One region of the Rhizobium sp. CB3090 genome, then DNA from elsewhere that is predicted to be linked to it. Evidence: riboswitches for the same ligand, from Rfam matches in the RefSeq annotation. Region 1 holds a riboswitch; the other holds the start of a gene.

What was found. A riboswitch is a leader RNA that binds a small molecule or an ion and turns the genes downstream of it on or off. The one in region 1 is predicted to bind S-adenosylmethionine.
Region 2: linked by a shared signal. The riboswitch ahead of QA646_RS00725 (O-succinylhomoserine sulfhydrylase) and the one ahead of metA (homoserine O-succinyltransferase) in region 1 are both predicted to bind S-adenosylmethionine.

The regions. Positions count from the first base shown of each region.
Region 1 covers NZ_CP121662.1:3,293,638-3,300,914, forward strand. The annotation lists gene efp (elongation factor P) at 1-191, shown strand, start outside; gene QA646_RS15855 (DUF4160 domain-containing protein) at 362-562, shown strand; gene QA646_RS15860 (DUF2442 domain-containing protein) at 555-968, shown strand; gene QA646_RS15865 (ABC transporter ATP-binding protein/permease) at 978-2,831, opposite strand; gene QA646_RS15870 (MoxR family ATPase) at 3,000-3,842, shown strand; gene QA646_RS15875 (NUDIX domain-containing protein) at 3,842-4,264, shown strand; SAM riboswitch at 4,540-4,617, shown strand; gene metA (homoserine O-succinyltransferase) at 4,666-5,592, shown strand; gene QA646_RS15885 (VWA domain-containing protein) at 5,595-6,782, shown strand; gene QA646_RS15890 (aldose epimerase family protein) at 6,981-7,277, shown strand, end outside.
Region 2 covers NZ_CP121662.1:137,343-144,619, reverse strand. The annotation lists gene QA646_RS00745 (acyltransferase) at 1-177, opposite strand, end outside; gene QA646_RS00740 (VOC family protein) at 422-799, opposite strand; tRNA gene QA646_RS00735 (tRNA-Gly) at 841-914, opposite strand; gene QA646_RS00730 (2'-deoxycytidine 5'-triphosphate deaminase) at 973-2,067, opposite strand; SAM riboswitch at 2,238-2,316, shown strand; gene QA646_RS00725 (O-succinylhomoserine sulfhydrylase) at 2,361-3,548, shown strand; gene apaG (Co2+/Mg2+ efflux protein ApaG) at 3,875-4,267, shown strand; gene QA646_RS00715 (Hsp33 family molecular chaperone) at 4,374-5,363, opposite strand; gene argF (ornithine carbamoyltransferase) at 5,513-6,430, opposite strand; gene QA646_RS00705 (aspartate aminotransferase family protein) at 6,503-7,277, opposite strand, start outside.

The sequences.
Region 1 (7,277 bases):
TGCCGCGCCACGTCACGCTGGAAATCACTGAAACCGAACCGGTCGTGAAGGGCCAGACGGCATCGTCCTCCTACAAGCCCGCCATGCTGTCGAACGGCGTGCGCACCATGGTGCCGCCGCACATCAACGCCGGCACCCGCGTCGTCATCGCCACGGAAGACAATTCCTACGTCGAGCGCGCCAAGGACTGAGTGATCGGCCCATCGTTGCACGGGAAACGCCCTGTCCTCACGGATGGGGCGTTTTTTTGTTTTGGGTTTCGGCGTGATGATAGCAGACGGATGCTACGCCGAACCGCGCTTGAAAATACCCAAGTTGTTAGGTTATTTTTCTCCCGGTTACAGTTCTTCGTCAGCATGGAATGCGCTTCGTCATTTACACGGCTGATCACGAACCCCCTCATGCTCACGTTGTCGGCGAAGGTGAAGCGCGGATCGATATCGTCACTCTGATCGTAATCACCCAGGGCGGGATGTCTGATAGAGACGTCCGCCGGGCGGTGGCTACAATAGAAGCAAACCAACAATTAATCCTGGATACCTGGAGAAAGTATCATGGTTGAGGTCACCGATGCGGAATTGGCCCGAGCAAAGCAGCGCTGGGAAGCAGAACGAATTGAGCGGCCCATTCCACTTTCCGTCCGTTTCGATAGCCCCTCGGAGCGCGTCGTTGTTGAATTTACCAACGGAGCATCCTTTATGTTCCCGGCCCGCTCCCTAGAGGGTTTGGAAGAGGCAACCGCTGCGCAGTTGGCCGAAGTGGAGCTCCTGGGCGAGACGGCACTGCATTGGGAAAGCCTCGACGCCGACTACACGATTACCGGTCTGATGAACGGAATATTCGGCACAAAAGCATTTATGGAAGCTCAGCGACGTGGCGGCCAATCCCGCTCGCCCGCGAAAATCGCGGCTAGCCGCGCAAACGGCGCCAAGGGTGGGCGCCCCAAGAAATCTGCGGAACATTCCTGACAGAGGTTGCTACCGCGACGGCGCGTTCGCCCTCTTGGGGCTTGGAGCCTGTATCACTGACGCCGGCGGCACGACTTCGGCGATGACCTCTTCGTGCGGCACCAGCGCCTGCAAATGCAGGACGCGCGGCGACATTGTCTGGAGGTAGGCTTCGGAACGGCCGATATAGATGACGGTAGCGTCGGTGAATTCCGTCAGCAGCGCCGAGAACTTGGCCTGGATATCCGGCTCCAGTCCTTCCATGACTTCGTCGAGGATGATCCATTTCGGCTGCGCCAGCAGCAGATGCGCAAAGGCGAGCGCCTTTTGCTCGTCATTGTCCAGCAGCCGGTCCCAGCGGGCCTGCGTATCGAGCCGGCTCTTCAGGCGGCCAAGGCCGACCCTATCCATCGCGGCCTCGACGGCGGCATCGTCATAGGCATCCCGATCCTCGGGGAAGCAGATCGCTTCGCGTAGCGTTCCGCCCGGCACATAGGGCGTATGCGGCATGAACAGCATGTCTTCCATCGGCGGCAGGCTGATCTTGCCGGCGCCGCAGTTCCATTGATGTGCCAGCGACTGGAACAGTAGCCTGCGGTTCACGCCATGATCGCCGTTGACCATGATGTGCTCGCCGGCGGCAATCGTCACCGTGCCTTCGCGGATGCGGAAACCGTTCTCGATGGCATCCTCGCTGGTCTTGGTGGAAATCTCCACGTCCGCCCAGACCATTTCACCGGGCGCCGCATGATCGAAGGCAATGGTATGCGGCATGACCTTACCGTCATCCATTTCCGTCAACGCCTGGCGAAAATCGGTGACGCGCATCAGCGTGGCACGCCATTCCGCGATCGGGCCAAAATTGGCGACATACCAGCGCAAGGCAGTATTGACCTGGTTGAAAGCGCCCACCGCCACCATCAACTGGCCGATCGTCAACCCGCCGGAGAAATAGGCGGGCGCAGCCACCAGGATCGGGATGATCAACACCAGCCAGCCATAACCGGCCGAAACCCAGGTGAGATTGGTATTGGCGATGGCGAGCTGGCGAATGACGGCAAGCACCGCGGAGATATCGAGATTGATCCGCCGGCGCTCATTCTCCTCGCCACCGGCAATGGTGATCGCCGGCATGTGCTCGTTGGCGTGCATCAGCGCAAAGCGCAGCTCGGCTTCCTTGGAATAACGGTCGGCATTCAGCCGCACCAACCTGCGGCCGACGAACTGGCTCAGGAACGAAGCGGAACCGGCATAGATGATCGCCGCCCAGACCATGTAGCCGGGAATGGAGAAGCTCATGCCCTTGAAATTGAAGACCATGCCGCTGGAGAGTTCCCAAAGCACGCCGATGAAGCTCAAGAGCAGGATGGTCGCCTGCACCAGGCCGATCGCCAGACCTGTCGTGCTTTCGGCAAGATTGCGCGCATCCTCATGCAGCCGTTGGTCCGGATTGACGCCGATCAGGCCGGAAGAGGCGAGACGAAGCGCGCGCTTGGCCTGCAGCCATTGGTCGACGAGGTCACGCGCCAGACCTTCGCGCATATAAAGCGCGGTCATTTGATTGAGCCATGCCTGCACGACGTTGAGGACCAAGAGCAGGCCGGCGATGATGCCGAAGACGCCGAGCTGATGGAAGAATGCCCTGGTATCGCGTCGCGCCAGCGAATCATAAAACGGCGCATTCCAGTTGTTCAGCAGAACCTGGACATAGGCCGTGACGAGGATAATTACGAACAACGCAATCGTAAGCGAAACGATCTTGACGCGTACGGCCGAATTCCAAAAGGCGGAAAACATCATGCGCAGCCGATAGAGAACGCTAAAGTCGTATCCGACCCGGTCAGCACTCTCGATATTCGGCTTGGCTTGCGTATCAACTGCCATCAACACTTCCCTGCAACGCACTTAATCCTCAGTTAATCATGACCTGCTCACATGTCCATCCATGCGATACATCAGCGTGATCACGTTCGGTATATACACCGTTTCACGCCTTGAACCGAATAGGGCCAAGGACTAGCTTGCGCCCCAAAGATTGATGAAAGCCTTCCAATGCAATTTCAGGGCACCGCAGACTATATTGCCGACAAGGATCTGATGGTTGCTGTCAACGCCGCCATTCGGCTGGAACGACCCCTTTTGGTGAAAGGCGAACCGGGGACCGGCAAGACGGAACTGGCTCGCCAGGTCGCCGCAGCGCTGGGGCTCGATCTCATCGAATGGAACATCAAATCGACCACCAAGGCGCAGCAGGGCCTCTATGAATATGATGCCGTCTCACGCCTGCGCGACAGCCAATTGGGTGACGCGCGCGTCAACGACGTCAAAAACTATATCCGCCAAGGCAAGCTCTGGCAGGCGTTTACGGCACCAGAGAAATGCGTGCTGCTGATCGATGAGATCGACAAGGCCGACATCGAATTCCCGAACGATCTGCTGCAGGAACTCGACCGCATGGAGTTCCATGTCTACGAAACCGGCGAAACGATCCGCGCCGCCGTCAGGCCGATCGTCATCATTACCTCGAACAATGAAAAGGAGCTGCCGGATGCTTTTCTCCGCCGCTGCTTCTTCCATTATATCCGCTTTCCCGATGCCGAAACGCTGACACGCATCGTCGAGGTGCACTATCCCGGCATCAAGCAGGCATTGGTGCGAGCAGCACTCATCCAGTTTTTCGAGATCCGCGATGTGCCGGGTCTGAAGAAGAAGCCCTCGACCTCCGAAGCGCTCGATTGGATCCGCCTGCTGGTCGCCGACGATGTCGATCCGGCTACCCTGCGTGTCGATGCGAAGAGCGCGCTGCCAAAGCTGCACGGCGCGCTGCTGAAGAACGAGCAGGACGTCCATCTCTTCGAACGGCTGGCCTTCATGGCGCGCGGGCAAGGGAAATGATGCAGCCGGATGCCCTGAAGGTCTTGATCTATGCGGTGAACGACCGGCACTTGCTGGTATTCGATGAGCCGGATTTTCCGGCCGTCCAGCTCCAGGTTCCCGGCGGCACGGTGGAACCGGGCGAAGATATCGCAACGGCGGCGGCGCGCGAATTCGAGGAGGAAACGGGTTTTGCGCCAGACGAACTCCATCCGCTCGGCGTTCACGATTATCGTTTTGAAAAGAACGGGCGCGAGCATCACCACCAACGGCACTATTTCCGCTGCCGCATCTCCGAGACGGCGCCCTCCACCTGGCTTCACTATGAAATGACGCCATTCGACGGCGGCGATCCGATTGGCTTCCGTTTCTTCTGGCTGCCGATCGAGGACGCCAAGCGGCGTCTGGGCTATGGTATGCAAGCACTCCTTGAACATCTGTAGGTGGCACCCGACATCACGGCGCGGCCGCGGTCGCCCTGTGCCTCGAAAAGCGACGGAGGGCCGACCATACCCGCCCTCGCCCTTCGAGGCTCCACCCTCCGGGTTCCGCTCCTCAGGGTGAGGGCTGATCTTCTACGCCTTGGCGCAAACCCTCTCCGCCTCACCCTGAGGTGCCTTGGCGTTGAAGCGTCAGCGCAAACGTCAAGGCCTCGAAAGGCGAGGCGGCCCTGGGCCTGGAGTTAACCCATTGACCCGCCGGGGTCACAGGTCTATTGAATTTCTCCCGTGGTGATTTGGCCGGCCGGCTTGCAGCCACGTTAAAAAAGTCGCTAAAGGGCCGCGTGCGGACCGGTAGCGATTCTTATCGCGGCCGGTTTTTTGTTTTTGGTCGAGTGACAACGATGCCCATCAAGATTCCCGATACGCTGCCCGCGTTCGAAGCCCTCCAGAGCGAGGGCGTGCGGGTGATGACCGAAACGGTGGCGATCCGGCAGGATATTCGCCCCCTTCAGATCGGGCTTCTCAATCTCATGCCGAACAAGATCAAGACCGAAGTGCAGATTGCGCGCCTTGTCGGCGCCTCGCCGTTGCAGGTGGAATTCTCGCTGATCCGCGTCGGCGGCCACAAGGCCAAGAACACATCCGAAGAGCATCTGCTCGCCTTCTACCAAACCTGGGAGGAAGTGAAGGAGCGCAAATACGACGGCTTCATCATCACCGGCGCGCCGATCGAGCTGCTGGATTATGAGGAGGTCACCTACTGGGACGAGATGCAGCAGATCTTCGACTGGACGGCGACCAATGTGCATTCGACGATGAACGTCTGCTGGGGCGCGATGGCGGCTGCCTATCATTTCCATAAGGTGCCGAAATATACGCTGAAGGAAAAAGCCTTCGGCGTCTATCGCCACCAGAACCTGAAGCCGTCCTCGGTCTACCTCAACGGCTTTTCCGATGATTTCGCCATTCCGGTCTCGCGCTGGACGGAAGTGCGCCGCGCCGACATCGAAAAGGTGCCGGGGCTGCAGATCCTGATGGAATCGAGCGAGATGGGCGTCTGTCTGGTCCACGAGCAGGCCTGCAACCGGCTCTACATGTTCAATCACGTGGAGTATGATTCCACTTCGCTGGCCGACGAATATTTTCGGGACGTGAATGCGGGCGTGCCGATCAAGATGCCGCACAATTATTTCCCGCATAACGACCCGGACATCGCGCCGCAAAACCGCTGGCGCAGCCATGCGCATCTGTTCTTCGGCAACTGGATCAACGAGATCTATCAGACGACCCCCTATGATCTCGAGGAGATCGGCCAAGAGAGGTTCTGAGCTTGTTCATTCCCTTCTTCCTGAAGCTGAAGGAAGCAAAGGTTCCGGTGACGCTCCGGGAATTCCTGTCGCTTCTGGAGGGAATGGAAGAAGGGATCGCCGATTATGACGTCGAGGCCTTCTACTATTTGGCCCGCGCATCGCTGATCAAGGACGAGCGCTTCATCGACCGCTTCGATCAGGTGTTTGCCGATTATTTTCAGGGTGTCGAGGCCGTCGGCAATGATGCGGCACCGGCCGAGCCGGTCGCTGTCCCCGATGAATGGCTGCGCAAGCTCGCCGAAAGACATCTGACGGACGAGGAAAAGAAGCTGGTCGAGGCACTCGGCGGCTTCGAAAAGCTGATGGAGACGCTCCGTCAGCGCCTTGCCGAACAAGAAGGCCGCCACCAGGGCGGCTCAAAATGGATCGGTACGGCAGGCACGTCGCCGTTCGGCGCCTATGGCTATAACCCGGAAGGCGTGCGCATCGGCCAAGACGCGTCCCGTCACCGCAAGGCGGCGAAAGTCTGGGATCGCCGCGAATTTCAAAATCTCGACGATAGCGTCGAGCTCGGCACCCGCAACATCAAGGTGGCGCTGAAACGGCTCCGCCGCTGGGTGCGCGAAGGCGCGGCAGAGGAGCTCGACCTTTCCGGCACGATCCGCTCCACCGCCGAACATGGCTATCTCGACGTCCAGACCCGGCCGGAGCGGCGCAATGCCGTCAAACTGCTGATGTTCTTCGATGTTGGCGGCTCGATGGACGATCATATCCGCGTGGTCGAGGAACTGTTCTCCGCGGCCCGCGCCGAATTCCGGCATATGGAATATTTCTACTTTCACAACTGCCTCTACGAAGGCGTATGGAGGGACAATCGCCGCCGGCGTGTCGATGTCACCGCGACGACCGATCTGATCCGCACCTTCGGCCCCGACTACCGCGTCGTCTTCGTCGGCGACGCCTCGATGAGCCCCTATGAGATCACCCATCCCGGCGGCTCGGTGGAACATTGGAACAAGGAGGCGGGCGATATCTGGCTCAGCCGCATCACCGGCCATTTCCGCAAATGCGTCTGGCTCAATCCCATACCGGAAAACTATTGGGGCTATACGACCTCGATCTCGATCATCCGCCGCTTGCTAGCGGAGCGGATGTATCCCCTGACTCTTGGTGGGCTGGAAAAGGCGATGCGGGAATTGTCGCGCTAGAATTGCCCATAGCTCCTCACCCTAGCCTCCGTTGTCACATACATTGCACACTCCCGGCGCAGTCTGGAAACCACGAACCAGACGAGCTCTTGATCCCCCTCTGCCCGCCCCTAAATTTCGCGATCGAACCGGTTGCGGACCGACGCAAATGGGGGCAGGGTCTGGCCTCGAATTTTCGATAGGAATGGATGAGCTGATATGACGAAGGATAATTTGGAGCGGGAAGTTTTCGGAACGACGGCCGATGGAGAAACGGTCTATCGCGTCAGAATAGCGGGCGGCGGCCTGACGGCCCATATCATGACCTGGGGTGCCGTCATTCAGGACCTGCGGTTGGACGGCCATAGCCCCGCCCTTCTGCTCGGCTTCGACAACTTCGACGATTATCCGGCCCACTCCTCCTATTTCGGCGCTACGCCCGGTCGCTGCGCCAACCGCATCGGCGCCGGCCATTTCACGCTGGACGGTAAGGACTATCAGCTCGACCTCAACGAA
Region 2 (7,277 bases), 760 kb from region 1:
GCCGCGTTGCGCATCGATGACGATCCCCTTCCGCAGAAAGGCCTTTGGCCCAATGCGGACGCTGCCATCCCTCCAGATGATCGTCGCGCTGGGCGGTACCTTCGTGCGGCGGGAAATCTTCAACACGCCGCGCGTGAAGATCGCCCTCAATCTGTAAAGCAGCCCAACATTGAGCATCGGCATCCGTTCCGGTTAAGGAATGAGCTTCTGCCACGAATGTCTGGCATTAACCTGAATGGGGATGGATAGAGGTGATAACGGCGAACCACGGGACGCGTCTGATCCTTCGCAAGTCCGGCCAGACGTGCCACGATCCTGCATCGCCCGCCGCCCGGCTCGCCCAATCGCTGCCTTCAGCGACGCTCTGAAAGAGGCTTACGAGGACATGCGAGAACGCCGGCGCGTCCTCGACTGTCTACTCTCATGTCGCAGGCTTGTTGATCATCGCTTCGATGTTGTAGCCATCGGGATCAAGGACGAAGCAGGCATAGTAGTTCGCAGAATATTCCGGTCGTGGACCGGGCACACCGTTTTCCTTGGCACCGGCCTGAAGAGCGGCGTGATAGAACGAGTCGACCTCAGCCCTGCTCTGAACGCGGAAGGCGACATGCAGATGCGTCAAAGGCGGTTTGCTGCCCGTGTGCTGGATCTCGAACAGGCTGCCATCCCCCACGTCGAATGCCCAGAATACGCCCTCTTTTCCGAAGGAAAGGCGATATCCCAGAGGTTCGAAGGCTTTCTCGTAGAATGACCTGCTTTTCTGTAGATCGCTCACTTCAATGGTTATGTGATCAATCACCTTCGGCGTATCCTAGAGATCTACAACGCTGAAAAGAAACCTGGAGCGGGTGAAGGGAATCGAACCCTCGTATTCAGCTTGGGAAGCTGCTGCTCTACCATTGAGCTACACCCGCCTGACATTCAGAGGTGTCCAACAGTTGGCGGTCTCTGTCAAGGCCGCCAAATAGACGATCACAGCCGGAAATGCTTCGAAAGCTTCAGCCCCTGCGCCTGATAGTTGGAGCCGAGGCCGGAGCCGTAGAGGCTTGAGGGCTGTTCCAGCATGTGCTCGTAGACCAGGCGGCCGACGATCTGGCCGTCTTCGAGGATGAACGGGACTTCGTGGCTGCGCACTTCCAGCACGGCGCGGCTGCCGCGGCCGCCGGCTGGCGCGTGGCCGAAGCCGGGATCGAAAAAGCCGGCGTAGTGCACCCGGAATTCGCCGACCAGCGGATCGAAGGGCGTCATTTCGGCGGCATAGTGTGGCGGCACATGAACGGCTTCGCGCGAGACCAGAATGTAGAATTCGTCCGGATCGAGGATCAGTTCGGTGCGGCCGCGGCTGTAGAGCGGCTCCCAGAAATCGAAGATATCGTGCTGGGCCTTCTTGTCGACGTCGACGACCGCCGTGTGGTGCTTACCGCGATAGCCGATCAGGCCTTCCTTATCGCCGGCGAGATCGATCGACAGCGCTATGCCGCCGCCGGTAACGTTCGGCTTCTTGCTGGCGACCAGCGTCTCGCTCTCGTGCAGCGCCAGCAGTTCCGGCTCGGAGAGTGTGGCCTGTCCGACGCGGAAACGGATTTGCGACAGGCGCGAGCCGCGGCGCACGACGATCGGAAAGGTGCGCGGGCTGATTTCAAGATAGAGCGGACCGGAATAGCCGGCCGGGATCTTATCGAATTCCTGCGCCCGGTCCGTGATGACGCGGGTGAAGATATCCAGACGGCCGGTCGAGCTCTTCGGATTGGCGGAGGCGGACATATCGGCCGGCAGGTCGAGCCGCTCCATCAGCGGCACGATGTAGACGCAGCCGGTTTCCAGCACCGCGCCTTCCGAGAGATCGACGACATGCAGCTTCAGCCGGTCGAGCTTGTCGGCGACGAGATGCGATGGGCCGGGCATGAAGCTGGCGCGGACGCGGAAAGCATGCGCACTGAGCCTCAAGTCGAGGCTCGCCGGCTGGATCTGATCGACATCCAGTTCTTTTTCGCTCGTCAGCCTTCCCGCTTCGAAGAGCGCCGCAATGGCGCGATCGGCCAAAATTCCAGTAGTGCGAGCCATCATGCCTCTTTCCCAGCGCATGACCCGGCTAGTCGAGAACAGACTTACCGGGTTACGCGCCGTTCAAAATGTTACTGTGACCTTTGCGCATCCTGACGAAGGCGCGGGCAGTAATTTGCCGCAGACAAAACCAAACTCGGGGAATTGACGCAAGCGGTCAACGGCAGTATTGCAACTTATCCCGTGGTGATTTGGCCGGTCGGCTTGCAGCCACGTTAAACAAGTGGCTAAAAGGACCGGGGTTAAACCGGTCTGCTTTTCGCGGCCGGTTTTTTTGTTTTGAAAGTGGTGATGGCATGAGCAAGACTTGGCGCCCCGCAACCCAGCTCGTTCACGGCGGAACGCTCCGTTCGCAATTCGGCGAGACCTCCGAAGCAATCTATCTGACGCAAGGCTTCGTCTACGACACGTCGGAAGCCGCGGAAGCCCGTTTCAAGGGCGAGACCGACGGCTTCATCTACGCCCGCTACGGCAGCCCCACCAACGACATGTTCGAAAAGCGCATGTGCGCTCTGGAAGGCGCCGAAGAAGCCCGCGCCACCGCTTCCGGCATGGCCGCCGTTTCGGCCGCCATCCTCTGCCAGTTGAAGGCCGGCGATCATATCGTTGCAGCCCGCGCGCTCTTCGGCTCCTGCCGCTGGGTCGTTGAGACGCTGGCGCCGAAATACGGCATTCAATGCACCCTGGTCGACGGCCGCTTCACCGAAAATTGGGAAAAGGCGATCCAGCCGAATACCAAGGTCTTCTTCCTCGAAAGCCCGACCAATCCGACGCTGGAAGTGGTCGATATCGCTGCCGTCGCCAAGCTCGCCAATCAGATCGGCGCCAAGGTCGTGGTCGACAACGTCTTTGCGACGCCGCTCTTCCAGAAGCCTTTGGAACTCGGCGCACACATCGTCGTCTATTCCGCCACCAAGCACATCGACGGCCAGGGCCGTTCGCTCGGCGGCGTCATCCTCTCCGACAAGCAGTGGATCGACGAGAACTTGCAGGACTATTTCCGCCATACTGGCCCGGCCATGTCGCCGTTCACCGCCTGGACACTGCTGAAGGGCATCGAGACGCTGCCGCTGCGCGTCACGCAACAGACGGCAAATGCGGCAAAGATTGCCGATTTCCTCGCCGAGCAGACCAACAAGGTCGCTCGCGTGATCTATCCCGGCCGGAAGGACCATCCGCAGGCCGATATCGTCGCCAAGCAGATGACCGGCGGCTCGACGCTGGTGGCATTTGAGCTGAAGGGCGGCAAGGAAGCGGCTTTCAAGCTGCAGAATGCGCTGGAGATCGTCAAGATTTCCAACAATCTCGGCGACTCCAAGAGCCTGATCACCCATCCGGCCACCACCACCCACAAGAACCTCACCGACGAAGCCCGTGCCGAACTCGGCATTTCGCCGGGAACGGTGCGCTTTTCCGCGGGGATCGAGGACGGCGAGGATCTGATCGAGGATTTCGCCCGCGCACTGGCGCAGGTCTCTGCCTGACTTTTCTACCCAAACCCGCCCGAATATTGTTCGGGCGGGCTTACACATCTTGAAAACAGACTTTGCGGCTATACTTTCGACCGCGGACGATTAACCTTTAGAGTTAGTCCTAACATCTGGAAATCCGAAGGGTTTAATCCGTCAAAGGCGTTTCCACCAATCCATTCCTTGACGGAACAGGTCGCTTTATAGGATACCCCTAAGTATCCCGCTTTCCGTGGGATCATAGAAAGCGGATAAGGTGCCCTAGATTTAAAATGCTGGAGCGTCCTTTGTGCGTTCGTTTGGGCGCGCGACGTTTCGGAGTAGTGACCAAGGTGTCAGGCATGTATCGCGCTCTAACACACGACATCGAAGTTGTTGTCGAACCCTTTTATCTGGAGGAGCAATCCGATCCGGATGACGATCGTTACGTCTGGGGTTATCGCATCGTGATTTCCAACCACTCGACCGTCTCCGTGCGGCTGGTGACGCGCTATTGGCACATCACCGATCAGAACGGCATGGTGGACGAGGTGACCGGACCCGGCGTCGTGGGCGAGCAGCCGAGGCTGCGGCCCGGCGATACCTATGAATATTCCTCAGGCTGTCCGCTCGACACACCCTCGGGCATGATGTTCGGCCACTACCAGATGGAGACGGATGACGGGAAGCTGTTTCACGTCAAAATCCCCGCCTTTTCGCTGGATACGCCCAACCTGCTACGAACGCTGAACTGAAGCTGGTTGGAGCGGTTCAGCTTTTCGTGAAAAAGCAACGCCGCTCCATGTTCTTGTTCTTCGCAATTGCGCACGGAAAACTATTCAGCCCCTTTCCTGATATCGCTCAGGCGGCCGTCACCTCGGACACCTCGAAGCGATAGGTCGTCGAACAGAATTCGCAGGTGACGGCGATCTCGCCATTGTCCTGGCTCGCTTCGATCTCTTCGGCGGAGAAACCCCGCAACACGCCCTTCAGCTTGTCGCGCGAACAGGTGCAGCGGTCGAAGACCGCCTTGGGCTCATAGACGCGCACACCGCGCTCATGAAAGAGGCGATACAATAGGCGCTCGGTTCCGACCTGCGGATCGGTCAACTCGTCGGCATCGATGGTCTCGACCAGGGTGCGGGCTTCCGCCCAGGCGTCGTCCTCGACGTGTTCGCGCAGGCTAGTGTCGCCGTCGCCGCCATGGAGGTCCGGCTGGCGCATGCGTTCCGGCGCTTCCGGCAGGAACTGTGCGACAAGACCGCCGGCCCGCCAGCGATGGCGCGGCTTGCCGGCCTCATCGCGGTCGAACAATTCGGCAGCGCCGAGGCGGACACGCGTCGGGATCTGCTCCGACTGGCGGAAATAGGTGCCGGCGATCTCTTCGAGCGACGCACCGTCGAGCGCCACGATCCCCTGATAGGGCTGGCTGAAGCGACCCTGATCGATGGTGAAGGCGAGGACGCCCTTGCCGAGCAACTGTTCCGGTTCGGTCTTGCCGGCAGCAACGGCATCGGCCAGCGCCTCGTCATCGAAGCGAGCATAGGCGCGGACGTTCTCCGGCGTCGAGAAATCGGCGACCAGAAGGTCGACCGGGCCGTCGCTCTTGGTCTGTACGGTGAACTTGCCCTCAAACTTCAGCGAGGTGCCGAGCAATACGGTCAGCACCACGGCCTCGGCCAGCAGCCGGGCGACAGGAGCCGGATAGTTGTGCCGGGCGAGAATTGCGTCCAACAGCGGCCCGAGCTGCACGGCGCGACCGCGGACATCAAGACCCTCTACCTGGAAGGGAACGACATGATCGTCGCCGGCAAAATCGAATTGACCCAGCGAGGCTGCACTTTCCGCCATTGCTCTACTCCTACTGCGCCCGCGACATCAAACGCGGTTCGGGAGCGGTTCAGCTTCTCACGGAATATTAGAACCGCTCTATCTTTTTGTTTTTTCGCAATTCCGGACGGAAAACCGCTGCACACTTTTCCTGGAATTGCTCCATATCTTCAGATCGCGCCCAGGCACCAAGCAAGAATCGATTTTTGCGCATGAAGGCGGTTTTCCGCCTCATCGAAAACAACGGATTGCGGACCGTCGATCACCTCGTCCGTCACTTCCTCCCCGCGATGGGCGGGCAAGCAATGCATGAACAACGCATCCTTGCCGGCCTGTGCCATCAAAGCCGCGTTGACCTGATAGGGCTGGAAGACGTTGTGACCACGGGCCCGGTGTTCCTGATTCATGGATACCCAGGTATCGGTTACCACACAATCGGCGCCAGCGACCGCACGGTCGGCATCATGCGAGAGCATGATTTCGGCGCCCTCGTTGCGGGCCCAGTTCAGATAGTGATCCTTTGGCTCAGAACCAAGGGGCACGGCCATGTTCATTCGATAGCCGAAACGGGCAGCCCCTTCGACCAGCGAATGCAGCACGTTGTTGCCGTCGCCGGTCCAGGCGATGGTCTTGCCCTTGATCGGCCCGCGATGCTCCTCGAAGGTCATGATGTCAGCCATGATCTGGCAGGGATGGGTATCGTCGGTCAGCGCGTTGATGACCGGCACGGTCGCGTGTTCGGCAAGTTCCAGCAGCCGCGAATGATCGGTCGTGCGGATCATGATCGCGTCGACATAGCGCGACAGCACCTTGGCCGTATCGCCGATCGTCTCGGCGCGGCCGAGCTGCATTTCCGTACCCGACAGGAACAGCGTCTCACCGCCGAGCTGGCGCATGCCGACGTCGAAGGAGACGCGGGTGCGGGTGGACGGCTTCTCGAAGATCATCGCCAGCATCTTGCCGGCCAGCGGCTTGTCTGCCGCACCGGCCTTCAGCGCCTGCTTTCGCACGATGGCATCGTCGATGATGCTGCGCAGATCGGCACCCGCGACGGCCGAGAGATCGAGAAAGTGTTTTGGTGAAGCCATGTTCCTACCTGTACTCCAGAAATGATAACGCCCGCTAATGGGGCAAAACGCCCCGATTAGCAGGCGTTGAACTCAAGCCGACTTCTTGACGCGGGCGGCGCGCAGAGATTCTGCAGCGCGTTCGATACGGGCAAGGCCTTCGCGCGCCTCTTCGGCCGTGACCACCAGCGGCGGCAGCAGACGGATGACATTGTCTCCCGCCGGCACGCCCAGCAGATGCTCGGCGCGGATCGCCTGCAGCAGTTCAGCCTGGGGAATGGCGGCCTTCATCCCGAGCAGCAGCCCCTCGCCGCGGACGTCTTCGATAATATCCGGAAAACGATCCTTGAGCGAGGCCAGACCCTGGCGGAAGACCAAGGCCACATCGCGCACATGCTGCAGGAAACCGTCTGCCAGCACGACATCGAGCACAGCGTTGCCGACCGCCATGGCGAGCGGATTGCCACCATAGGTCGAGCCATGTGTGCCCGCCTTCATGCCGGAGGCCGCATCCGCGGTCGCAAGGCAGGCACCGAGCGGAAAGCCGCCGCCAATACCCTTGGCGACAGCCATGATATCCGGCGTAATGCCGGCCCATTCATGGGCGAAGAGCTTGCCGGTGCGGCCGACGCCGCTCTGAACCTCGTCGAGGACCAGAAGCAGGCCATGCTCGTCACAGATCTGACGCAGGCCGCGCAGGAACTCGTTGGTCGCCGGGCGGATACCGCCCTCGCCCTGCACCGGCTCGATCAGGATCGCGGCCGTCGCATCGGTGATGGCGGCGCGCACCGCATCGAGATCGCCGAACGGCACTTGGTCGAAGCCGGGGGCCTTCGGGCCGAAACCTTCGAGATATTTATCCTGGCCG